Pleomorphomonas sp. PLEO: one gene and its partner. The protein of the gene in region 2 interacts with the protein of the main gene of each other region in a pairwise test. Links are inferred from orthologs where the notes say so. Each region holds a gene or a part of one and is shown on either strand. Other genes may lie near its edges.

Region 1 (15,925 bases), 1.3 Mb from region 2 along the record:
GCGCGCCATCTCTCCGAGTTCGGAATAGATAGCCAAGTCCATCGTCTTGAATAATGACTGGAAGCTTTCCGCCATTATCTCGGCTAGCCGCATGACGTCTTCGAGCGACACATCCTCGGCCTTGCGACTGTTCTGGAGGAAGTCGATGATCTTGGTCACGTGTTCCGAAGACATCTCAGACATCAAGGAATCTCTTTCTCAGGTACGCGATAGCGTTCGCCAGAGGATAGGCGATGCGAACGTCCTAATCGCGGATAATGCGTCGGCAGCCTCGCGCCTGTCCGGGATCGCGGTAAGCGGCACCAATACCGCTCCGCGTTCTCCCGGCCCGGTCCGGCATTAGTCGCCGAACACGGCCTCAATCTTGCTCTTCAGCGTCGGCGCGTTGAACGGCTTGACGATGTAGTTGTTGACGCCGGCCTTCTTGGCGGCGATCACGTTTTCGGTCTTGGATTCGGCCGTCACCATGATGAACGGCGTCTTCGACAGCGATGAATCCGAGCGGACCTGCTTGAGCAGTTCGTAGCCGGTCATCGGCTCCATGTTCCAGTCGGAGATCACAAGGCCGTAGCGGCGTTCCTTCATCTTGCCGAGGGCTTCGGTGCCATCAGCCGCCTCATCCACATCCTCGAAACCGAGCTGCTTCAGGAGGTTTCTGATGATTCGGATCATGGTCTTGTAATCGTCGACCACTAGAACCGGAATCGTTGTGTCAAGTGCCATCGTTTACTCCACACTGCCGCGGCGCCACCCGCGCCTCGATGACGACCTCAATACACGGGCGGGTGAACATCCCTGCGGGGGCCCGTGCTTGAAGGAAACCATACAACGGGGACCTGAAAAGTCGGTTAATTCTCGGCCCCACGGCTTTTGGCGCTGTTGCAGCTCCCTGAGAAGCTTGATTTACAATTCGTTTTTCCTCTGAATCGTTTTTATGGCTCTGTTCAGCGCTTTCTCCTTGGACTTATCGTAAATTTCCGGCTGGCGTCTTTACGTTTTGCCAACCATGCTGGAGATTCCCTTAGCCTCCGATCGCCTTTATGGCGTCATGATGACCGGGCAATCCTGTTGGCAATTAGCCGCTTGACCTTGTCTGGGGCAGAAGGCACGGTCACGCCGCGCCGCCGAGCCACCTATCACGGGCATGGCGGCATTCCCCGGCGACAGCAGATTCCAGAGACCATGCCCCCCTTCCAGTTTGTCGATCGTCATTCCGTTTCACCATTTCTTCGGGGTGGCGCCGTCGCCATCGGCAACTTCGATGGCGTGCATCGCGGCCATCAAGCCGTGCTGGAAGCAGCGCTGGCAGTGGCGCGACAGCGAGGCCTTCCCGCCGTCGGTGTCACCTTCGAACCGCACCCGCGCGATGTCTTCCGACCGGAACATCCGGTGTTTCGCCTGACGCCAGCGCCGGTCAAGGCGCGGCTCGTCGAGGCTATCGGCCTTGATGGACTTGTCTCCATTCCCTTCTCGGCCGCTTTCGCGGCTCAGAGTCCCGAGGAGTTCGTGGAACGGGTGCTGGTAGATGAACTCGACATTCGCCATGTCGTCGTCGGTTGGAATTTCCACTTCGGGCAAGGACGACATGGCACGCCGCAGAAGCTTCGCGAGCTCGGCGAGCGGCACGGCTTCTCGGTCGACGTCATCGCTCCGTTCGAGACCGAAGACGGCTACACCGTTTCCTCCAGCGAAGTGCGTGACCGCCTCGCCGAGGGCGTTCTGGCGGAAGCGGCCGGCCTTCTCGGTTGGCACTGGTTCTTCGAAGGCACCGTCGTCGATGGCGACAAGCGTGGTCGCACCATAGGTTTCCCAACAGCCAACATTCGCCTGCCCTCTCAGGTTCGGCTTTGCGAGGGTGTCTACGCGGTGTTTGCCGAGATCGACGGCGTCCGTCACGCGGGCGTGGCCAGTTGGGGCCGGCGTCCAACCTTCGACAACGGCGCGCCAGTGTTTGAGACCTTCGTGTTCGACTTCTCCGGCGACCTCTATGGAAAGACGATCACCGTGATGCCGATCGCCTATCTCCGGCCGGAGCTGAAATTCGACGGCGTTGCCGCCCTGATTGAGCAGATGAACCACGACGCCGAAGAGGGACGCGCGCTGCTAGCCGCCTTCGATGGGTTTACGCCCCTCGATCGAGCGCTCTGGCGGTCATGAGGGCGGCAAACGTCTTTCCTTTCGGTCGCTTTGCCGGTAGAACACCGCCCATGTTTATGCTCATCCGCCGTCAGCCGGCTGCCCCGCATTTCACACGAATTATCGGCCCGGCCCCGATGAACCGCCGCTAAGGCGACGGGATCGAGGGACCGGGAGCCGAGCCTTGGCCGATCGCAGGCAATACCGCGCCGGCCCGCCCCATTCTTGCTGCATTGACGAGACAGTTCATGACCGACACGCCCGCCCCGACGTCCGAAGCGACGCCGACCCGCGACTATTCGCCGACGCTCAATCTCCCGGCCACCGATTTTCCGATGCGCGCCGGTTTGCCCGAGAAGGAGCCGAAGCTGATCGCCCGCTGGGACGAGATGAAGCTTTACGAGAAGCTGCGCGAGACCGCCAAGGGACGCGAGAAGTTCGTCCTGCATGACGGACCGCCGTATGCCAACGGCCATCTGCACATCGGCCACGCACTCAACAAGATCCTGAAAGACATCATCACCCGCTCGCGGCAGATGATGGGTTACGATTCCAACTACGTTCCCGGGTGGGACTGTCACGGCCTGCCGATCGAGTGGAAGGTCGAGGAAGAGTATCGCGCCAAGGGCAAGAACAAGGACGAGGTGCCGATCAACGACTTCCGCGCCGAGTGTCGCCAATATGCTGAAGGCTGGATCAAGATCCAGGCCGAGGAGTTTCGTCGGCTGGGTGTCGAGGGCGACTTCAAGCATCCCTACACCACCATGGCCTTCACTTCGGAGGCGGTGATCGCCACTGAGCTCCTGAAGTTCGCCACGTCTGGACAGCTTTATCGCGGCTCCAAGCCGGTGATGTGGTCGGTGGTCGAGCGGACGGCGTTGGCTGAAGCCGAGGTCGAGTATCAGGACTACCAGTCCGACACCATCTGGGTGAAGTTCCCCGTAACGTCCGGCGCGAGCGAGTTCGCCGATGCTTTCGTCGTCATCTGGACGACGACGCCCTGGACGATCCCTGGCAACCGCGCCGTCAGCTATTCGCCGAAGATTGCCTATGGTCTCTATGAGGTGACCGAGGCGCCGGACGGCAACTGGGCCAAGACCGGCGAGAAATACATCCTCGCCGATGCCCTTGCCGAGGCTGTGTTCAAGCAGGCCAAGGTGGCCGGCTACACCAAGTTGGCCTCGGTCACGGCCGACGTGCTCGCCGGCCTCACCTGTGCCCATCCACTCAAAGGGCTCGACGGCGGCTACACCTTCGACGTTCCCCTGCTCGCCGGCGACCACGTCACCGACGATACCGGCACAGGCTTCGTTCACACCGCCCCCGGCCATGGCAGGGAGGACTTCGAGGTGTGGATGGACTACGGCCGGCAGTTGACGGAGCGCGGCATCTCCACGGCAATCCCCTTCACGGTCGACGACAATGGTTTTCTGACGGACGCGGCACCTGGTCTGGTTGGCCGCCGTGTCATCACCGACAAGGGTGAAAAGGGCGACGCCAACCAGGCGGTGATCGATGCGCTGGCCGCCGCGGGCATGATGGCGGCGCGCGGTCGCCTGAAGCATACCTATCCGCATAGCTGGCGTTCGAAGAAGCCAGTGATCTTCCGCAACACCCCGCAGTGGTTCGTCTATATGGATCACCCCATCGGCAAGGGACCGATCGGCGATACGCTGCGCGCCCGCGCGCTCAATGCCATCGACGAGACAGCCTTCTATCCGCCGGCCGGCCAGACGCGCTTGCGCTCGATGATCGAAAACCGGCCCGACTGGGTGCTGTCGCGCCAGCGTGCCTGGGGCGTGCCGATCGCCGTGTTCCGCAATCTTGAAACCGGCCAGGTCATTCCGGGGCCGGAATTTGCGCACAACGACGCCTATGCCGCCCGCATTCGCGAGGCTTTCCTGGCGGAAGGCGCCGATGCCTGGTTCGCCGATGGGGCCAAGGAACGCTTCCTTGAAGGCTTTGTCGAAAACCTTGCTGCCTGGGAGCAGGTGCGCGACATCCTCGACGTCTGGTTCGATTCCGGCTCGACGCACGAATTCGTGCTGAAGGGCCGCCCCGACCTCAAGTGGCCGGCCGACGTCTACCTCGAGGGCTCGGACCAGCATCGCGGCTGGTTCCATTCGTCGCTCTTGGAATCCTGCGGCGTCAACGGCGTTGCCCCCTACAAGGCGGTGGTGACGCACGGCTTCATCATGGCCGAGGACGGCCGCAAGATGTCGAAGTCACTCGGCAACCAGGTGCAGCCGCAGGACGTCATCCGCCAGTCGGGCGCCGATATCCTGCGTCTTTGGGTCGCTTCGACTGACTATTGGGAAGATCTGAGGATTGGCAAGACCGTCCTCGGTACCAACACAGACGCCTATCGCAAGATCCGCAACACCTTGCGCTGGATGCTCGGCACGCTTGCCCATTACGACGGCGACGCGGTGGCCTATGCCGACCTGCCGGAGCTCGAAAGGGTGATGCTGCACAAGCTCGCCGAAGTCGGCACCCAGGTGGTGGACGGCTACCGGGAATACGACTTCAAGTCCGTCTTCTCGTCGGTGCTCAATTTCATGAACATCGAGCTCAGCGCCTTCTACTTCGACGTCCGCAAGGACGCGCTCTATTGCGATCCGAAGTCGAGCCTCAAGCGCCGCGCCGCGCTTCACGTGGTGGCGGTGCTCTATGACCATCTCATCAAATGGCTGGCACCGCTGATCCCCTTCACCGCCGAGGAAGCTTGGCTCGAGCGGCACCCCGGCGAAGCGTCGTCCATCCATCTCGAGCTTTTCCCGGCCGTGCCCGAAGAGTGGACCAACGCGACGCTCGACGAGAAGTGGGAGAAGGTGAAGCGCGTGCGGCGTGCCGTCACCGGCGCGCTTGAGATCGAGCGGCGGGAAAAGCGCATCGGCTCATCTCTCGAGGCAGCGCCGCTGGTCTACATCGAGGACAAGGACCTGCTCGCAGCGCTCGACGGGCTCGATTTTGCCGAGATCTGCATCACGTCGCAGATTGCCGTTGCCGATGCGCCCGCCCCCGATGGCGCCTTCCGCCTTGACGATGGCACACCGGTTGGAGTGGTCCCTGGGCTCGCCGAAGGGCGGAAATGCGCCCGCTCGTGGAAGATTCTTCCTGAGGTCGGCAGCGACCCCGACTACCCGGATGTGACGCTCCGCGACGCCCAGGCGTTGCGCGAGCTGGCGGCCGGCGCATGACGGCGGCGTCGAGCGATCTTGCGACGCGGCGGACGCGGTTTGCCGCGCTCGCCGTTGTCCTGATGACGCTCGCCGTCGACCAGGGCAGCAAATACTGGGTGCTGAACCATACGAGCCTGCCGGACGGTGATCGCATTTCGGTGCTGCCCGTATTCGATCTCGTGCTGACCTGGAACATGGGCATTTCCTATGGTCTGTTCCAGCAGCAGGAGGCCCTCGGACGTTGGCTGTTGATCTCTCTGACGGCGTTCGCGACGATCCTGCTTGCCGCATGGCTGTGGCGGTCACGCGACCGGCTGGTGGCCGGTTTGGCGTTGGCGCTGATCATTGGCGGCGCGCTCGGCAATCTCATCGACCGCGTTGTGTTTGGCGGCGTCGTCGACTTCCTCTACCTGCACTATGGCTCTTTTTCCTGGTACGTTTTCAATCTTGCTGACTGCGCCATCGTTGCAGGGGTGGGCGCACTCCTGTATGAGTCTCTGCGCTTGAGGCCACAGTGATGCCTCAAAAGTCAGCTATGTGCTGACCGAGACAAGGGTCGAACCATGGTGCGACCCGGGACGAGAGCGAGAGTGACGATATCGATGACCAATCTGCTGACCGGCAAGCGTTGCACTCTTCTCGCCGTCGCCGCTTTGAGTCTCTCGGCCTGTTCGGCGCTGGGCACATCGGTGGCCGACAACGACCCTGAAACGGAAGTTCCAAACTCCTCTATTGGCCGCGCCCTCATGGAAGGCGTGGGAGCCGTACCGGAGCGCAAGACTGCCATCGACTATACTCCGCGAGCCCCACTGGTCGTGCCCCCCAACAAGTTGGCTTTGGTCGCGCCGGAAGATCCCAACCGGCTTGCGGCCAGCGGAACCTGGCCGGAAGACAACGATCTCAAGACGCGCAAGATCCTGGCCGATGCGCAGGCCCGCGACAACGCGCGCGGCGACAATGATCAATTGTCCCCGTCTGAGCTGATGTCAGTTCGCGTTCCCGATGCAAGGTCCCGCGTGGCATCGGATTCGGATGTCACGGTGTCCGATTCCGATAGAAGGCGGCTTCTTCCCAGTGAACTCGGCAACATGCCGCGTGACAAATCCACCAGACTCTACGACGCTGGCGGTAAACCTGTCCGCAAGGCGCTTGTCGAGCCGCCAGTCGCCTACCTTGAGCCAGCCGCTGGCGTGCCGGTGACGACCGACGATGGCGCGCCGGAAGAGCCGCAGAAGAAGAAGTGGTGGAAGTTCTGGTGAGGCAGTGCCTCGCCTCTTTTTTTCAAACCTGACGTCGAAAAAGGCCGCGAAATTCGTGGCCTTTTTGTTTTCTGGTGGTATGTCCGACCATCAAGAGCGACAGACACCACTTTGAAGCCATAGGCTTCGGGCTTCAGGGGGAGAAGAGCCTCTTGCCCGTCAGGCTAGAGCGTAGTGTGCGCCGCACGGCTCTACAAAACCCTGAGGATCAACCGCGCGAAGCCGGGCAAGCGGCCGGCTTGAGAAAATCAGAGCCGGCAACGCGCTCGTCTCGATTTATACTCAAGGTTTGTGTTCGAGATCACCGAAGAGCGGAAGGGCATCACGTTCGACGCGAGGATTATCGCCCGACAGGTGAGACCGGCAATCTGGCCGCCAGCCCCCTAAGGCCTGCTTAAGGCAGTCCAAAGACTGCTGCGCTGGATTGCTGCGCGATACCGAGCAACACCACCGACCTCAATCAGGGCAATTCGTCACGGCCGGCTGTGGCAATCGCGCCGCTCCCAAGCACGGCTTCGATCTTGGCGCGTAGCGTCTCCGCCGTGAAGGGTTTCACTATGTAATTGCTGACGCCAGCCTTCTTGGCGGCGATGACGTTTTCCGCCTTGGATTCCGCGGTCACCATCAGGAATGGAATATGCGAGTAACGCTCGCTGGCTCGCACGCGTTGAAGGAACTCGTAGCCAGTCATCGGCAGCATATTCCAGTCGGAAATGATGAGACCGTAATCGCGATCCGCCAGCTTGCTCAGGGCCTCGCTGCCGTCGGCCGCCTCGTCAACGTCATTGAACCCGATAGCCTTGAGGAGATTGCGAATTATCCTCGCCATGGTCCGGTAGTCATCAACCACGAGCACAGGAAGTGAGAGATCAAAGGACATTTCAAACCCCAAGCTCATTCAGGACGCGCACAGTCGCAACAACTACCCTAAATAATCAAGATAGTAACTTGGCAATACCTTAAAGGTCCCTGGCTGCCCAGGCTTATGAAACCCCTAGAGACTAGCGCAGTTAGCAACTTTACACGGCGCGCCTTAACTAAATGTTGCAGCTCCGTGACTTTTAGATTGTCCACGCTGATCAAGCGTCTTCGTTGAGCGGTCAACGACGCGAGGTGCCTGCCCGCTCACTGCCGGCTGGTGCTGCCCGTGCAGACGTGCCATTGGCAGCCTGGCTTGCCCCGAGCACTTCCGGCCTCACTTGGCGCGGGCTTGAAAACAGATTGCCCTGGCCGAAGGTCAGCCCGTAGTCCAGAAGGTCGATGACCTGCGCCTCCTGCTCGACCCGATCGACGATCAGGGTCAGCCCCTGCCGCTGCAGGTGGCCGGACATGTCCTCGACATGGATATCGCCGGTAACAAGCGGCGCCCGGCCGAGCAGCCGGTCGGCAGCAACCTTGATCGAACGGAAGCCGAGATCGGACCAGCGACGGAAATCGACGCGCAGGTCCGTGACGTTGTCGATCGAGAAATGGAAGCCGAGGTCGGCGACCGCCCGCAGGCTTTCGATCTCAAGCGGCCCCATCTCGGCGAGCGCATCCTGACGAAACTCGAACTGCACGAGCTCCGCCATGGCTCGGCTCTGAGCAAGAAAGCCCTGGAACTCACGAAAGAAGGTCGATGATGCAAGACTTTCCACCGACAGATTGATGTAAAGGCCGACATCGCTGTTGCGTTGGGTGAGACGCTTCAAAATCTGGAATGAGCGGATCACCTGATAGGTGTCCAGTTTGGCAATCAGCCGGCTCTTCTCGGCAACGGGAATGAACTCGGCCGCGGGAATCAAGCCGGCCGCGCCCTTGAGGCGGGTCAAAACTTCATAGGAACGAACCAGCCGTTGCGGCAACGTCACCACCGGCTGCAGATGCAGTTCGATCTGCTCGTCACGAATGAGATGCTCCACCTCCCGTTCAAAGGCCGGGTCGGTATCGGGAACGAACAGGGAGTTTTTTAAGCTGGCGGAGAGGCCATCGCGGCTATCAGCCGGCCGGCTGGCGCGCCCCTCGTCGAGATAGTCGTCGGGACGTGTCCGGCGTGGGCGCCGTCCCGCGGCATCCTCGGCCTCGCGAATATGCCGCTCCAGAGCGCCAAAGCGCGCGTTGACGCCGTCCAGGCGCCCCTCGACCGTGGACTCCAGTTCAGCCAATGTCTCGGTCACCTGCCGGAGCAATTCGCCGACCACCTCAACCTCGGCGGCGAGTTCGCCGGTCTGCTCGCGCACCCGGCCGGGCAGAGCCTGTTCGAGACGATTGAGTCGGGCGGCGATCTTCTCGATTTCGGCTTCGCCATCGCCTGCGACAGCGGCGATCTCTGCGAGTCGGCTATCGATCCAATCCCGCTCCCGCCGCCGCTCCATAGGCTGCTGCAAGATGATCATGGTCAGCATCAAGCCGATGCCGATCACCAGCGCCGAACCCGCCGACAGGCCAAGCTGGAAGTACAGCACTACCGCGGCCGAGGCGGCGATCACGCCCATGGCGATCAAGATCATCGTCGATGACGACCGGTTCATTCGCCTGCCCACTCCAACACCAAACCACGCAACGAATCACAGAGCATTGTTGCCGTTTTCGTGAGCGGAAGCGAAGACGGACAATGGTTTTCCAAGGGTTTTCAGCGCATTTTACCTCTTGCGCGCCATTGTCGGCGTCCAGTGACCGACTTGCCACCGCCTTGACCCCCGCCAAAGGTGGTCCCATGTTCGGCATATGTGGCCGGCGAACAGTCGCCAACGGCAAAAAAATGGAGATACGGCATGATCGAACTCAACGTCAAAGGCATGATGTGTGGTGGCTGCGCCAGTTCGGTCGAAAAGGCGATCAAGCGCGTCGATGCCGATGCAACAGTCATGGTCGACCTCCCTTCCGGCAAGGTGAGCGTCGAGACCAAAGCCGACGCCAAAGCGCTCGGCGATGCCATCGAGGCTGCCGGCTATGAAGTGGCGGCGTGACGCCGATTCTCGGAGACGCGTCGGAGCCTCGTTCCGTAAAGGCGAGGCGCACCACGCGTTTTTATTGCCCATTTCGCTGCCGAAAGGCTGGCTTGATGAACGCAATTGATATCCTGTTAACGGTTATCAACCCTTTATTTACCATGCTCGGGGCACAGTTCCGCCGGTACGCAATGCAATTTGCAACTGTCTGGCAGGGAACGCTTTCCGATGTCGGTTGGCCCGCGCAGCACATCGACGGTACGTCTTTTAATCGTCGATGCGGATGTCTCGTCGCGACGGGTCGTGCGCAAGGCGCTTGAAGCGCGCATTGCACGGCCGATGTTGATTCTGGAAACCGCTGAGCGCGACGCCGCGCGCGTGATGGCCGGTAAGCAGACGTTTGACGTCATCGCCATCGATCTTGACACCATCGGCGGACCGACAGCCTTCCGTGCCTTCACCGAGCAACTAACGCCGACGACCGTCTATGCCATGGGTGACCCCACCGATGTGCAGGCGGCGGTGGCTTGCGTCCGCTCGGGAGCTGCCGACTTCATCGAAAAGCCGGTTGACGGCAACGCCTTCGCTCGCCGCGTCGAGCGCCAGTTCGTCGAGAGCCTCGCCAACACCGTCGATGACGCCGATGGACTCATCGGTTCGGCGCCGGCAACGCGGGCGCTTTCCGAGCATATTTTGCGCGTTGCTCCATCGCTTGGCCCCGTGTTCATTTCCGGCGAGGCCGGCAGTGGCAAGTCGCTGGTGGCTCGATCCGTCCATGCCCGCTCTCGCCGTCGCAATGGGCCGTTCGTCACGATCGATTGTTCGCAAACGCCGGTCGACCAGCTGGTGGCAGATCTTTCGGAAACCGACGGCGCTCTTGCCGCCGCCGATGGTGGGACTCTATTCCTCGACGAGGTGGGGCATCTTCCTGACCCCGCCCAGCTTGCGCTGATGCGCTTTCTGGATACGGGCGAAATTGCCGGCTTCGATGGCGGCCATCGTCTTTCCGTGCGGATCATCGCCTCATCGCGCCGACCGCTCGACGATCTCAGCGGCCCCGCCGGCCTGAGGCAGGATCTCTATTTCCGCCTCAACGTACTGACGCTGGCCGTGCCGCCGCTCCGAGACCGAACCGAAGACATTCCGCTTCTCGTTGACGCCATGGTGCGACAGATCAATCGCGATAGCGGCTCGCGCTACACGCGCTTCACAGCCGCCGCCGTGCAATGTCTGGCCGGTCGCGCTTGGCCGGGCAACGTCTCCGAACTCAGGTCGGCCCTCGAAACCCTGATGGGGCTCTACCCCGGCGACCTTGTCACCGCCGATATGGTGGTCCCGGTGATCGTCGCACCGGCGGCTATGTCCGCGGCGCCAAGAAAGAAGCTGCCGGCCGAAGTCAAGCCACTCTGGCTGGAAGAGGCGCGGGTCATCGAAGAGGCCATCGAAGCCTTCGACGGCAACATTGCCAAGGCGGCGGCTGCTCTCGAGATCAGTCCATCGACCATTTACCGCAAGCGCCGCGACATTGAAGATGCCATTGCCGTCCGCAGCGCCTGAGTAGTTCTGCGAAGAGGCCGACCTGACCTTGGAAACCGGCCACGGATCAGTAAGATAGGACAAGACCACAATCGCCTGGAGGACCTCCGGCAAATGTTCGCCGCGTTTTGTGGAAGGGACTAAAGTGTGCGCTTGAGCAGTCGCTTTTCGATCGGGCCGGTTTGGCCTAATCAGCGGATGCTCTGGGGGAAGGATAAGCGGTCATGCACGGGTTGCGTTTTCTTGCTGCTTTTTTTGCCTGCGTAATGGCGGCATCTACCGCGGTGGCGGGGCCGATCCTCGATGAAGCCAAGGCAGCCGAGGCGCTGCTTGCCGAAGGCAAGGCAGTCGAGGCGCTGGCCTCGCTCGAAGCCGCCTTCAATGCGGCCTGGGACGCAGCGCCACTCGGTTTTTCGGAGGCAACCTTCGTTACCGGCAAACCGGCCGGCTTCGGCATCTATGCTACCCGTCCCAATGCCGTTTTCCAACCGGACGAGCAGATGCTCGTCTACGCCGAACCGTTCGGCTACGGCTTCGGCAAGGAAGGAGATCTGTTCAAGATCGATTTCTCGGCCGATTTCGAACTGCGTACGCCACGCGGCCAGATCCTGCACGCGCAGGAAGGCTTTGCCTCGCTCGACATGGTGTCGCGCCGGCGAAACAAAGAGTTCCAAGTCTATATCGTCTACAATTTCAAAGGCCTGAAGCCCGGCGATTATGTGCTTGTGACCAAGCTCAGCGACCGCAATTCCGAAAAGAAGGGCGAGTTCGAGCTGCCGTTCACCATTGCCGATAAGCCGGCCAACTGATCTGCCATGGCGGAACAGCCCTTTGTTCGGCCCGCCGTCGACGCCGACGGTGCTGGCATTGCACGATTGATCGCCGCGGTATTTGGCGAATATGAGGGCTGCCCGTTCGTCCTTGCCGAGTTTCCCGAACTCGCGGCACCGGCCAGCCATTACGAGAAGCGAAACGGCCGACTGTTCGTCGCAGAAAACAAGGGCACCGTTGTCGGCTCGTTTGCCATATCCTCGCCGGACGGCGACAGCGTCTTCGAGATCAACAAGGTCTACCTCGACCGTGCACAACGCGGGTCGGGGCTGGCGCGGAAGCTTTATGCCATGGCGATCGAGGAGGTGATCCGGCGGGACGGCCGAACGCTGAAACTCTGGACCGATACGCGCTTTCTTGCCGGTCACCGCTTTTACGAAAAACTCGGTTTCGTCCGCCAGCCGGTCATCCGCTTCCTCGCCGACGCTACGGATGGCTGGGAATTCGCCTATCGGCTAGAACTCGATCGGTAAACGCCGCTTGCGCCGTCTGCCTGCTGTCATGTTTTGCCTTACACGCCATTTAGGTATGTCCGGCGACCTTGTCGGTCAGACGCCCGAGGCGTAGAAGCCGCGTCTTGGCCGCGTACCCGCTGCCTCGTCCGGAGATGTCATGCAGCCGTCGATGCGCCTTCACGCGGCGGGTGCCGCCCTCCTTGCCGTGCTCCTGTTCTCGGGACTGGACGCGTTGGTCAAGGCGACCACCTACGGCACGCCGCTGGCCTTGGTCGTGTTCCTGCGCTACGCGGCTGGCCTCATTTTTTCAACGAGTTCGGCGGCGGTACAAGGCCAACTCCGACTGAGCTGGGCGACCATCCGGCGCGCTGTCGGCCGTTCGCTGGCCGGTCTATGCTGCGCGGTGCTGTTCTTCGGCGCGCTCAAGTTGCTACCGCTCGCCCAGACCGTGGCCCTCACCTTCACATCGCCCTTCTTCATGGTTATGATTTCAGCGGCGATGCTTGGCGACCCGGTCACTCGCCGCTCGTTGTTTGCCGCCGCCTTCGGCTTTTTGGGCGTCGTCGTCATGCTGGCGGAAAAGTTGAGTTCGGAGGCGGGAAGCCCACTTGGCTTTGCCATGGCGCTCGCTTCGGCCGTTGCCTACGCCCTCTCCATGATCCTGTCGCGTCGCGATACCGCCCATGACAGCGTGCCGCAAATGATCCTGGTGCAGAACTTCATCAGCGCAATGGTCGTACTGCCGTTCGCCCTTTACTGGTACCAGCCGGTCCCCGGCCATATGTTGATGATGTTCCTGGCGATCGGCGCCCTTGGCACCGGCGGCAACTATGCCATCACCTGGGCCTACAAGCATGCGCCGGCGACTTTGCTCGGCCCGTTCGAGTTTACCGCGCTGATCTGGGCCGTCACCTTTGGCATGGTGTTCTTTGCCGAAGTGCCGAGCGCCCATACACTGCTGGGCGCCGTCATCATCATCGGTGCCTGCCTCGTCGTGGTCCAGCCGATCGCCGCCTCCGTTCGGCCTCGCGCGGACGATAGTTGTCCGTGAAATACCGGACCCGCCCTTGACAGACAGGCGGCGCGCGCCTATCTCCGGCCCGCTTAGCACTCGTCAGTGGCGAGTGCTAACAGCAACATTTTTCACCGTGGTCTGTGAGGCAAAAGCGCGCACACCACGGGCAATTTAGAAACGAGGAGCCGAACATGAAGTTCCGTCCCCTGCACGACCGCGTCGTCGTTCGCCGGCTGGAGTCCGAAGAGCGTACCACCGGTGGCATCATCATCCCCGACACCGCCAAGGAAAAGCCCCAGCAGGGCGAAGTCGTTGCCGTTGGCCCCGGCGCCCGCAACGAGAAGGGTGAACTCATCGCCCTCGACGTCAAGGCTGGCGACAAGGTGCTGTTCGGCAAGTGGTCGGGCACCGAAGTGAAGATCGACGGTCAGGACCTCCTGATCATGAAGGAATCCGACGTGATGGGCATCGTCGGCTGATTGTATCAGGCCGATCCGTCCTCCGTTAACCTCTCATTTCAAGGAAAAAATCCATGGCTGCCAAGGAAGTCAAATTCGGTTCCGACGCCCGCGAAAAGATGCTGCGCGGCGTGGACATTCTCGCTGATGCCGTCAAGGTCACGCTGGGTCCGAAGGGCCGCAACGTCGTGATCGACAAGTCCTTCGGCGCTCCGCGCATCACCAAGGACGGTGTGACGGTCGCCAAGGAAATCGAGCTTGCCGACAAGTTCGAGAACATGGGCGCCCAGATGGTCCGCGAAGTTGCTTCGAAGACCAACGACAAGGCTGGCGACGGTACCACCACCGCCACCGTTCTGGCCCAGGCCATCATCCGTGAGGGCGCCAAGGCGGTTGCCGCCGGCATGAACCCGATGGATCTCAAGCGCGGCATCGATCTCGCCATTGCCGAAGCCGTCAAGGATCTCAACGCCCGCTCGAAGAAGATCTCCACCTCGGCTGAAGTCGCCCAGGTTGGCACGATTTCCGCCAATGGCGAAGTCGAGATCGGCCAGATGATCGCCGACGCCATGCAGAAGGTCGGCAACGAGGGTGTCATCACCGTCGAGGAAGCCAAGACCGCCGAGACCGAGCTCGAAGTCGTCGAAGGCATGCAGTTCGACCGTGGCTACCTCAGCCCGTATTTCGTGACCAATGCCGAGAAGATGGTCGCCGATCTCGACGATCCGTACATTCTCATCCACGAGAAGAAGCTCTCCAACCTCCAGGCCCTGCTGCCAGTGCTCGAGGCTGTCGTCCAGTCGTCGCGTCCGCTGCTGATCGTTGCCGAGGACGTCGAAGGCGAGGCGCTTGCCACGCTCGTCGTCAATAAGCTGCGTGGCGGCCTGAAGATCGCCGCCGTCAAGGCGCCGGGCTTCGGCGACCGTCGCAAGGCCATGCTTGAGGACATCGCCATCCTGACCGGCGGTCAGGTGATCTCCGAAGACCTCGGCATCAAGCTCGAGAACGTCACGCTCGCCATGCTCGGCCATGCCAAGCGCGTGTCGATCTCCAAGGAGAACACCACGCTCGTTGACGGCGCTGGCGCCAAGGCCGACATCGAGGCTCGCGTTGCCCAGATCAAGGCGCAGATCGAGGAGACCACCTCGGACTACGACCGTGAGAAGCTGCAGGAGCGTCTCGCCAAGCTGGCCGGCGGCGTTGCCGTCATCCGCGTTGGTGGTTCGACCGAAGTCGAAGTCAAGGAAAAGAAGGATCGCGTCGACGACGCGCTCAACGCCACTCGCGCCGCTGTTGAAGCCGGCATCGTTCCGGGCGGTGGTACCGCGCTGCTGCGCGCCAAGAACGCCGTTGCCAAGCTCAAGTCCGACAACCTGGACATCGAGCGCGGCATCAAGATCGTTCTCGCTGCTCTCGAGTCGCCGATCCGTCAGATCGCCGTCAACGCTGGCGTCGAAGGCTCGGTCGTCGTCTCCAAGGTGCTCGAGAAGGGTGAAACCTTCGGTTTCGACGCCCAGAACGAGACCTATGTCGACATGATCAAGGCCGGCATCATCGATCCGACCAAGGTTGTGCGCACCGCTCTGCAGAACGCCGGCTCGGTCGCCGGCCTGCTGGTCACCACCGAAGCGATGGTAGCCGAGCTGCCGCGCAAGGAATCCGCTCCGGCCATGCCGGGCGGCGGCATGGGCGGCATGGACTTCTGATCTAGAAGATCTGAAGTCCATAAAGCAGAAACGATCGACGGGGCGTCGCGACAGCGGCGCCCTTTCTTTTTGTCCTGCTTTGGCTTGTCTTACAAAAGCTTCATCCGCTCCGCCGCAATGTCGCCGCGATCAGGCCGTGCTGTCGAGCCTGAGAAAATTCGAAACTTCCTTGCTGTGGCGAACGAATTTCATTGTTTCAGCAGCAGGATTCTGTGTCACTTCAACGAACCATCCGCCGTTCCGGGGATACCTGATGAAAGCACTCCTAGCGACGCTCGCACTGGCTTGGCGCCTCGCCGTTCCCTATTTCAAGGAAAAGCAAAAAGGCGACCTCGCCTTCCGATGGTTCAAAGTTCGCTTGCAAGAACGTTGGATCGCTCTCAGCCTTCTCGGCATTATCCTGGCGATCAACGTTGC
Region 2 (7,445 bases):
CGCCGGACACTTGGCCGAAAGAGGCGAAGGGCGTTGGCTTCACCGAGGCCCCGCGCGGCGCGCTCGGTCACTGGATCAGGATCAAGGACGGCAAGATCGACAACTATCAGGCGGTCGTGCCGACCACATGGAACGGTAGCCCCCGCGACCCGCAAGGCAACATCGGCGCTTTCGAAGCCGCTCTTCTCGACACGCCGATGGCCGATCCGGAAAAGCCGCTTGAGATCCTGCGGACGCTGCACTCCTTCGATCCCTGCCTGGCCTGCTCTACTCACGTGATGAGCGAAGACGGGCAAGACATGGCCACCGTCACCGTTCGCTGAGGGCAATGCCATGGCAAGCGAAGCGAAACTGCTCACCGGCGTTATGGATGCCACCGACGATGTTATCGTCTCCGGCCCGTCCATCTACGTCTACGAGGCGCCGGTCCGCCTCTGGCACTGGGGCAACGCCCTCTGCATTACCATTCTTGCGGTGACCGGCTACTTCATCGGCTCGCCGCCGCCGACCATGCCGGGCGAGGCGTCGGACAACTTCCTGTTCGGCTACATTCGCTTTGCCCATTTCTCCGCCGGGCAGGTGCTGGCCGTCGCGTTCCTTGCCCGCATCCTCTGGGCCTTCTGGGGCAATAAATATTCGCGCCAGCTCTTCTACCTGCCGGTCTGGGAGAAGACATGGTGGAAAGGCGTCATTCGCGAGGCGCGCTGGTATTTGTTCCTCGAAAAGGAGCCCTACAAATACATCGGCCATAATCCGTTGGCCCACGCGGCGATGTTCGCGATGTTCACGCTGTTCAACCTCGGCATGATAGTCACTGGCTTCGCGCTCTATTCCGAGGGCGCCGGTCGCGACAGCTGGCAAGCCAAGGCGTTCGGCTGGGTATTCAGCATCTGGCCGAATTCGCAGGATGTTCACACAATTCACCACTTGGGCATGTGGGTGATCGTCATCTTCGCCATCGTCCATATCTACGCGGCGGTGCGTGAGGACATCATGAGCCGCCAGACCATGATATCCACAATGATCTCCGGTGAGCGGCAGTTCCGCGACGAGCGCGAGGACTGAGCGGCATGACAGTGTTGGTATTGGGGATCGGCAACATCCTGTGGGCCGATGAAGGCTTTGGCGTTCGCGCTGTCGAGGCCTTTCATCGGCTCTACGCTATGGCGAAGGACGTCGATCTGCTCGATGGCGGGACGCAGGGGCTCTACCTCGTCAACCGAGTCGCCGAGGTAGATCGTCTTCTGGTGTTCGATGCCATCGACTATGGCCTGCCGCCCGGCACGCTGAAGCTGGTGATCGGCGACGAGGTGCCGAAGTTCACCGGCGCCAAGAAGATGAGCCTGCATCAGACCGGCTTCCAGGAAGTGCTATCGGCAGCCGACCTGATGGGTCATTATCCGAGCGACATCGTACTCATCGGCTGTCAACCGCTCGATCTCGAGGATTGGGGTGGTCCGTTGACGGCGCCGGTGTCGGCCAGCATCGAGCCGGCGCTCGCGGCGGCGGTGGAGGTTCTTGAGAGTTGGGGCGTCGCGCCGAGCCGGCGCGCGGTTCCCTTGCCCGCAGAAAGTGGCCTGCTCGCCAACGATATCGATCGGGCTGCTTACGAGCGGCCGCGTGCCGGTGCCGACTAAGGGAACCAATCCATGTGCCTCGGCCTGCCGATGACCGTCGTCGAAGGCGACGACTTCTCCGCTCTCTGCGAATGGCATGGCGAGCGGCGACGCGTATCGACACTGCTGATCGGTCGGCAGACGAGGGGCGCACGGCTGCTCGTGCACATCGATAGTGCGATGCGGGTGCTTGACGATGCCGAAGCCGAAGCGATTGACCGCGCGCTCGACGGCCTCGCCGCGGCTGCCGAGGGCAGAGCCTTCGAGCACCTGTTTGCCGACTTGATCGACCGCGAACCGGAACTGCCGGAGCACCTGAGGAAGTAAGGCCAAGGCCTTCCTGCCCGATGAGGAAACGGGAAACATGTCTGCTTTGATTGCCGCCCTCGCCAGCCTTCATGGTCTGCCGACCGTCGACACCGAAACACTGGATGCCTTTCTGGCGCCGGCGCAGGGCGGGCCTGAACACCGGTTATTGTTCTTCACCGGCGATCCCGATCAGCGGAACGATAGCGGCGACGTTGCCGTGGTGGTGCCGGAGTTGCTCGCCGCCTTTCCCTGCCGCCTCCGTGCCGGCGTGGTCGCCCGTTCGGCCGAAGGGGCGCTGAAGGCGCGCTTCCATGTCGAGGTGTTTCCGTCGTTGGTCGTGCTGCGTGGGCAAACCCTACTCGACGTGTTGCCACGCATCCGCGATTGGAGCGAATATCTCGACCGCCTCGGCGCGGCACTGCGACCTGACGCAGCGACGTTTTCCGCTCCAGGCCGCATCGAGATCACAACAAGTGCCCGGAGGGCCGACGCATGACGGAGGAATTCCCGACGACCGGCCGAACCACCGGCACGGGTACCCTCGCCTTCCTGGCGACGACCGATGCCGAGGCATTGATCGCTCGCTGCCCCAATGTCGCACGCCTTCTTCCGGAGATGGTGGATGCTCTCGAGCGCCAGACTGAAACGGCGCCCGGGCTGCTGTTCGACCTATCCTCTCTTTCGAATGAAGAACGCGTCCTGCTCAACGAAATTCTCGGCGAAGGCGAAGTGGCCGCCACAGTGGCTCTTCCGGATGGCGTTGTCGCCGAGATCGTCGAGAGCATCTTTGCCGGTCTCTGGCGTGTTCGTTTCGTCGGTGCCGATCATACGATCCTTGCAGACTACGCCGAGGTGTCGGCTGTGCCGCAGGCGGTCCGTCGCGCCGCGGCGATGACACTGCCACGCCTCGATCTCCGAGCTATGCCCGACGGTCTAATGAACGCACCGGCCGTCCTGACCGAGATCGCCGACCGCGCGGTGCATTATCGGCTTGGTGAGCCAAACCATGTCGTCTCATTGACACTCCTGCCCATGCTGCCAGAAGACCTCGATCTTCTCGTCAACCGTCTTGGGACCGGGCCGGTGAAAGTCGTCTCGCGCGGATACGGTAGTTGCCGCGTCCAGGCGACGGCGATTCACAATGTTTGGTCGGTACAATTCTTCAATGCCATGGACGCCATCCTGCTCGACACCATCGAAATCGGCGACGTACCCGCCGCGGCACAGGCAGCCCAGGAGGATTTTCTCGATTCTGCCATTCGGCTGCGCGAGATTGGCGAGGCTTATTTCCAATGACCGGTAGCTTGGACGATCGCTGGGAGTGCGGCGTCTGCTGGACGGTGTATGATCCGGTTGAAGGTGACGACGTGGCGCAGATAGAGCCCGGCACCCCCTTTCAGGCGCTACCAGATGACTGGCGTTGTCCTCATTGCGACGGCGCCAAGCTCAAGTTCCTGAGGATCGACGATGACCGCTGACGCGCCGCTGTCCACCCTTGATGATGGGGAACTCGTCGGTCGCCTCGAAGGATTTTGGCGAGCGGCCGAAGCTCGCATGGCGGACCTCCCCATTCACAATCCGTCGCTCGCCGTCATGGTGACACCAGTCTGTCGCTTCGGTCATTTTCGCTTCGCCGCGGTGGTAACGCCCTGGTGCATGAACATCGTCGCCGTAGCCGATGTGGGCATCAAGCTGCCACCCGACGGCGTTACGCTGCGGCTCGAGCTGCCGGCTGGCGACGTCGATTTCGTGGTGGCATCAATGGAGGACGGAAGTCGCTACGGCTCAGCGTCCCTGTTTTCGCCGATGGAGGAATTTGACGATCAGGTGGCGGCTGAAACCGTCGCCTTCGCCGCACTCGATGAGCTGCTGCGTGAGGCCGAACCATCGGAAATCGGGCCTCTATCCGTCAATATGGACCGCCGCCGTCTTCTCGGTTTTGGAAACGGCCTGCCGGAGAATGGAAAATGAGCGACTTCGATCCTGGCCGGATCGCCGTCGAGTTCTCCTTGACGGATGGTGTGGTCACCGAGGCGTCGATCCGCTCGGCACGGCCCCTGTCGCTGGCGTCGCGCTTTGCCGGCCGCCCCATCGAACAGGCCGTCGAGGCGGTTGGCCTCGTCAATGCCGTTTGTGGGGTGTCGCATTCCGCAGCTCTGACCTTCGCCGCAGCAGCCGCAGGCCATCGAACGATTAGCGTGGAGGAAGCTGAACGTTGGCGCGTTCGACTGGCGGCTGAACGGATCGCCGAGCATCTTCGCGAGCTGGTGCGTCTCGCGCCGGTCGCCGCCTTCCCAATTGTCCGCGATGCTCTTGACGCTGCGCGCAAGGCGGCACGAACCGGCGTCGCTGGCGACGATATCAGGGCTATCGGCGCCGCCTTTGGCCTCGTACCTGATTGGTTGCCAGCGCTGCCCAAGCCCCCCTCGTTGCCAGACGCTTTGACCACGGCCGACGATGCAGCCATTGTGGCCGCGCTGGAGGCTGACGCCGACTTTTGTTCGCAGCCGTCTCTTCCCGGCCGGCATCCTGAAACGGGGCCGGCAGCCCGCCTCGGTTGGTCGGCGTCGACACCGGGTGCCACCGACGCAGCCCGCCTCATCGAGGCGGAAGAGGCACTCGGCGTTCTTCTGGGTAGTGCCAGCTTCGAGCGGGGCTTCGGCGACTGGCTTACTGCAAGTCGGACGCAATACAATACGGGATACGCCTCAGTGGAAAGTCCACGCGGCAGGTTATATTATTGGACCGTGGTGCAAGGAGATGGACGGCTCCGAGACGCCCGCGTTGTCGCTCCCACGGAATGGAACTTCCATCCGGACGGACCGTTTGCGCGCGCACTCGCAGGATTCCGGCCGGACGGCGATGTCGCGGCGGCGATCGCCCGGCTGGCGGCGCAATTCTCTCCTTGTGTGGCGGTGGATGTCGTTCCGGCAGGGGCGACCAATGCATGAGATGTCGCTTTGCGAAGCGGTTGTCGAAATCGCCGTCGAGGAAGCGAAAAAGAACGGCGCGACGCGTATTCGAGCGGTGGTTCTTGAGGTGGGCGTGCTCAGCCATGTTGATCCCGACGCCCTGGCCTTCTGCTTTTCCGCCATCAGCCACGGCACCCTTGCCGAGAACGCAAAGCTGATCATCGACCGCGTTCCCGGCAGTGGCTGGTGTCTCGAGTGTGCTAAGACAGTGCCGATGACCGAACGCTTTGGCGCCTGCCCGGACTGCGGGCGCCGCCACGTGCAGATGACGCAAGGCGACGAGCTTAAGCTGCGCGAACTGGAGGTAGAGTGATGTGCAATGATTGCGGCTGCGGCTCGGGCGGGACCGGCTACAAGATCAACGGCAAGACACCGGCCGAGCTGCACGACCATGTGCACAACCATGATCATCCCCACCATCATGATCACGACCATAGCCATGATCACGACCATCACCACGACCACCCGCACGATCATGACCATTTGCATGACCATGGACATGATCACTCACACGCGGCTCCGCTTGCCGCCGTGCATCAGCCCGACCTTGACAGCGAGCGGGTGATCCGCATCGAACGCGATATTCTCGCCAAGAACAACGACGCAGCCCGGCAGAACCGCGCGCGCCTTGCCGCCACGGGCACCCTGGCGCTCAACCTGATGTCGTCGCCCGGCTCAGGCAAGACGACGTTGCTGGTCCGCACCATTGAGGACCTCAAGAGGAAGTTTCCGATCGCTGTCATCGAAGGAGATCAGCAGACCGACAATGACGCCGAACGCATCCGGGCAACCGGGGCCCGCGCCGTTCAGATCAACACCGGCAAGGGCTGCCACCTGGAAGCCGGCATGGTCGGTGCCGCGCTCGACGACATAAAGGCGGAGCCCGGTGGGATCCTGTTCATCGAGAATGTCGGGAACCTCGTCTGCCCGGCTGGCTTCGACCTTGGAGAAGCACACAAGGTCGTGGTGCTCTCGGTTACCGAGGGCGAGGACAAGCCTTTGAAATATCCCGACATGTTCGCCGTCGCCGACTTGCTGCTCCTCAACAAGGCGGACCTTCTGCCGCATCTCAAATTCGACGTCGGCAAATGTCTCGCCGCCGCGCTGCGGGTCAATCCGCACCTGCAGACGCTGGTGGTTTCCGCTGAGACTGGAGAAGGCATGGCCGCCTTCTACGCCTGGATCGAAGCGCGCGCGGCGCTTTCTCGTACCGCCGCCGTCGCCCGGGCCTGATGGAACGATGACAGCCGCGCCCAGCCCCGACGCCTTCGCCCCCGTGGCGCGCCTTTTCCTCAAGGTGAACGGCGCTGTGCAGGGCGTGGGCATGCGGCCGTTCGTGCACCGGCTCGCCACGGAATGCGGTCTTGCCGGCTATGTCCGCAACGGCGCCGACGGCGTTACCATCGAGGTGGAGGGCACGCGCGTCGAGGAATTCACACAACGCCTCAGGTTGGAAGCGCCGCCGCTTGCCCGCATCGACACGGTTGATCGCCGGGAATTGCCGGTCACCGGCGATAGCGACTTCATCATCAGAGAAAGCCTCGACGGCGCGACGATGACGCGGATCGTGGCGGACGCCGCCACCTGCGACGCCTGCCTTGCCGAATTGTTCGACCCGGCAAGCCGCTATTTCGCCTACCCCTTCGTCAATTGCACCCACTGCGGCCCGCGCTACACCATCACCCGCCGCCTGCCCTATGACCGCCGGCAAACGTCGATGGCCTCCTTCCCAATGTGTCCGGACTGCGCGACGGCCTACACCGACATCCGGGATCGACGCTTTCATGCCGAACCAGTCGCCTGTCCCACCTGTGGACCGAAGCTGAGCCACTCCGTCACCGAGATCGCATCGGCGATCAAAGCCGGCGGCATCGTGGCGCTGAAAGGCATCGGTGGCTTCCATCTGGTCTGCGACGGTCGTAATGCCGAGGCGGTCGCGGCGCTCCGGGCAAGAAAGGCGCGCGAGTTCAAGCCCTTCGCGGTGATGGTCGCCAATCGTTCTTCCATTGCCCCAGTGGCCGTAGCGTCACCAGAAGAGCAGGCCCTCTGTTCGTCGGTTGCCCGGCCGATCGTGCTGATGCAGGCAAAGCCCGGCGTGCTGGCGCCCGCCGTCTCGCCCGGCCTTTCTCGCGTTGGCGTCATGCTGGCCTACGCACCGGTGCACCATTTGCTGTTCGCAGCTCTCGCGGACCATGATTTTGCCGGCCACGATCCGTACGTCGCCAATAACTTCGTGCTGGTTGCCACTTCGGCCAACCCCGGTGGTGAGCCGTTGGTGGTGGACGACGCGGATGCGACGCGCCGCCTCGCCGGCATTGCCGACCTGATCGTCACCCACGACCGCGCCATCGTCGTACGCGCGGATGACAGCGTCACACAGGTGATTGCCGGCGCGCCATCTTTCCTGCGCCGGGCGCGCGGCTACGTGCCCGAGCCGATCGCGCTTGCCGAAGATGGGCCCATAACCCTCGCCCTTGGCGCGCATCTCAAATCCACGGTGACGCTGACGCGCGGCCGGGAGGCTTTCGTCTCCCAGCACGTGGGCGAT

What was found.
Region 1: the proteins of AB6N07_RS17015 (region 2) and ileS interact in binary tests that used the Escherichia coli proteins (3 or more experiments, as listed by UniProt). The link is inferred for Pleomorphomonas sp. PLEO from one-to-one orthologs.

The regions. Positions count from the first base shown.
Region 1 is NZ_CP166625.1:4,923,632-4,939,556, forward strand. The notes cover bases 2,055-5,536. They hold ileS (isoleucine--tRNA ligase), read left to right. Parts: upstream 2,055-2,384; coding sequence 2,385-5,336; downstream 5,337-5,536. Other genes in these bases: AB6N07_RS22775 (bifunctional riboflavin kinase/FAD synthetase), read left to right, coding at 2,055-2,157; lspA (signal peptidase II), read left to right, coding at 5,333-5,536. Outside these bases: AB6N07_RS22765 (protein phosphatase CheZ), read right to left, coding at 1-183; AB6N07_RS22770 (response regulator), read right to left, coding at 340-723; more of AB6N07_RS22775, read left to right, coding at 1,084-2,054; more of lspA, read left to right, coding at 5,537-5,836; AB6N07_RS22790 (hypothetical protein), read left to right, coding at 5,909-6,577; AB6N07_RS22795 (response regulator), read right to left, coding at 7,038-7,457; AB6N07_RS22800 (EAL domain-containing protein), read right to left, coding at 7,678-9,087; AB6N07_RS22805 (heavy-metal-associated domain-containing protein), read left to right, coding at 9,331-9,525; AB6N07_RS22810 (sigma-54-dependent transcriptional regulator), read left to right, coding at 9,736-11,064; AB6N07_RS22815 (hypothetical protein), read left to right, coding at 11,268-11,852; AB6N07_RS22820 (N-acetyltransferase family protein), read left to right, coding at 11,859-12,347; AB6N07_RS22825 (DMT family transporter), read left to right, coding at 12,487-13,380; co-chaperone GroES, read left to right, coding at 13,536-13,823; groL (chaperonin GroEL), read left to right, coding at 13,877-15,508; AB6N07_RS22840 (ABC transporter ATP-binding protein/permease), read left to right, coding at 15,762-15,925. UniProt on the Escherichia coli protein: Catalyzes the attachment of isoleucine to tRNA(Ile). As IleRS can inadvertently accommodate and process structurally similar amino acids such as valine, to avoid such errors it has two additional distinct tRNA(Ile)-dependent editing activities.
Region 2 is NZ_CP166625.1:3,649,559-3,657,003, forward strand. What follows is about bases 1-2,853. They hold AB6N07_RS17015 (HyaD/HybD family hydrogenase maturation endopeptidase), read left to right. Parts: upstream 1-1,070; coding sequence 1,071-1,637; downstream 1,638-2,853. Other genes in these bases: AB6N07_RS17005 (nickel-dependent hydrogenase large subunit), read left to right, coding at 1-323; cybH (Ni/Fe-hydrogenase, b-type cytochrome subunit), read left to right, coding at 367-1,065; hypC (HypC/HybG/HupF family hydrogenase formation chaperone), read left to right, coding at 1,650-1,943; AB6N07_RS17025 (hydrogenase accessory protein), read left to right, coding at 1,981-2,421; AB6N07_RS17030 (hydrogenase expression/formation C-terminal domain-containing protein), read left to right, coding at 2,418-2,853. In the rest of the region: more of AB6N07_RS17030, read left to right, coding at 2,854-3,221; AB6N07_RS17035 (rubredoxin), read left to right, coding at 3,218-3,403; [NiFe]-hydrogenase assembly chaperone HybE, read left to right, coding at 3,393-3,896; AB6N07_RS17045 (hypothetical protein), read left to right, coding at 3,893-4,876; hydrogenase maturation nickel metallochaperone HypA, read left to right, coding at 4,869-5,210; hydrogenase nickel incorporation protein HypB, read left to right, coding at 5,210-6,130; carbamoyltransferase HypF, read left to right, coding at 6,138-7,445.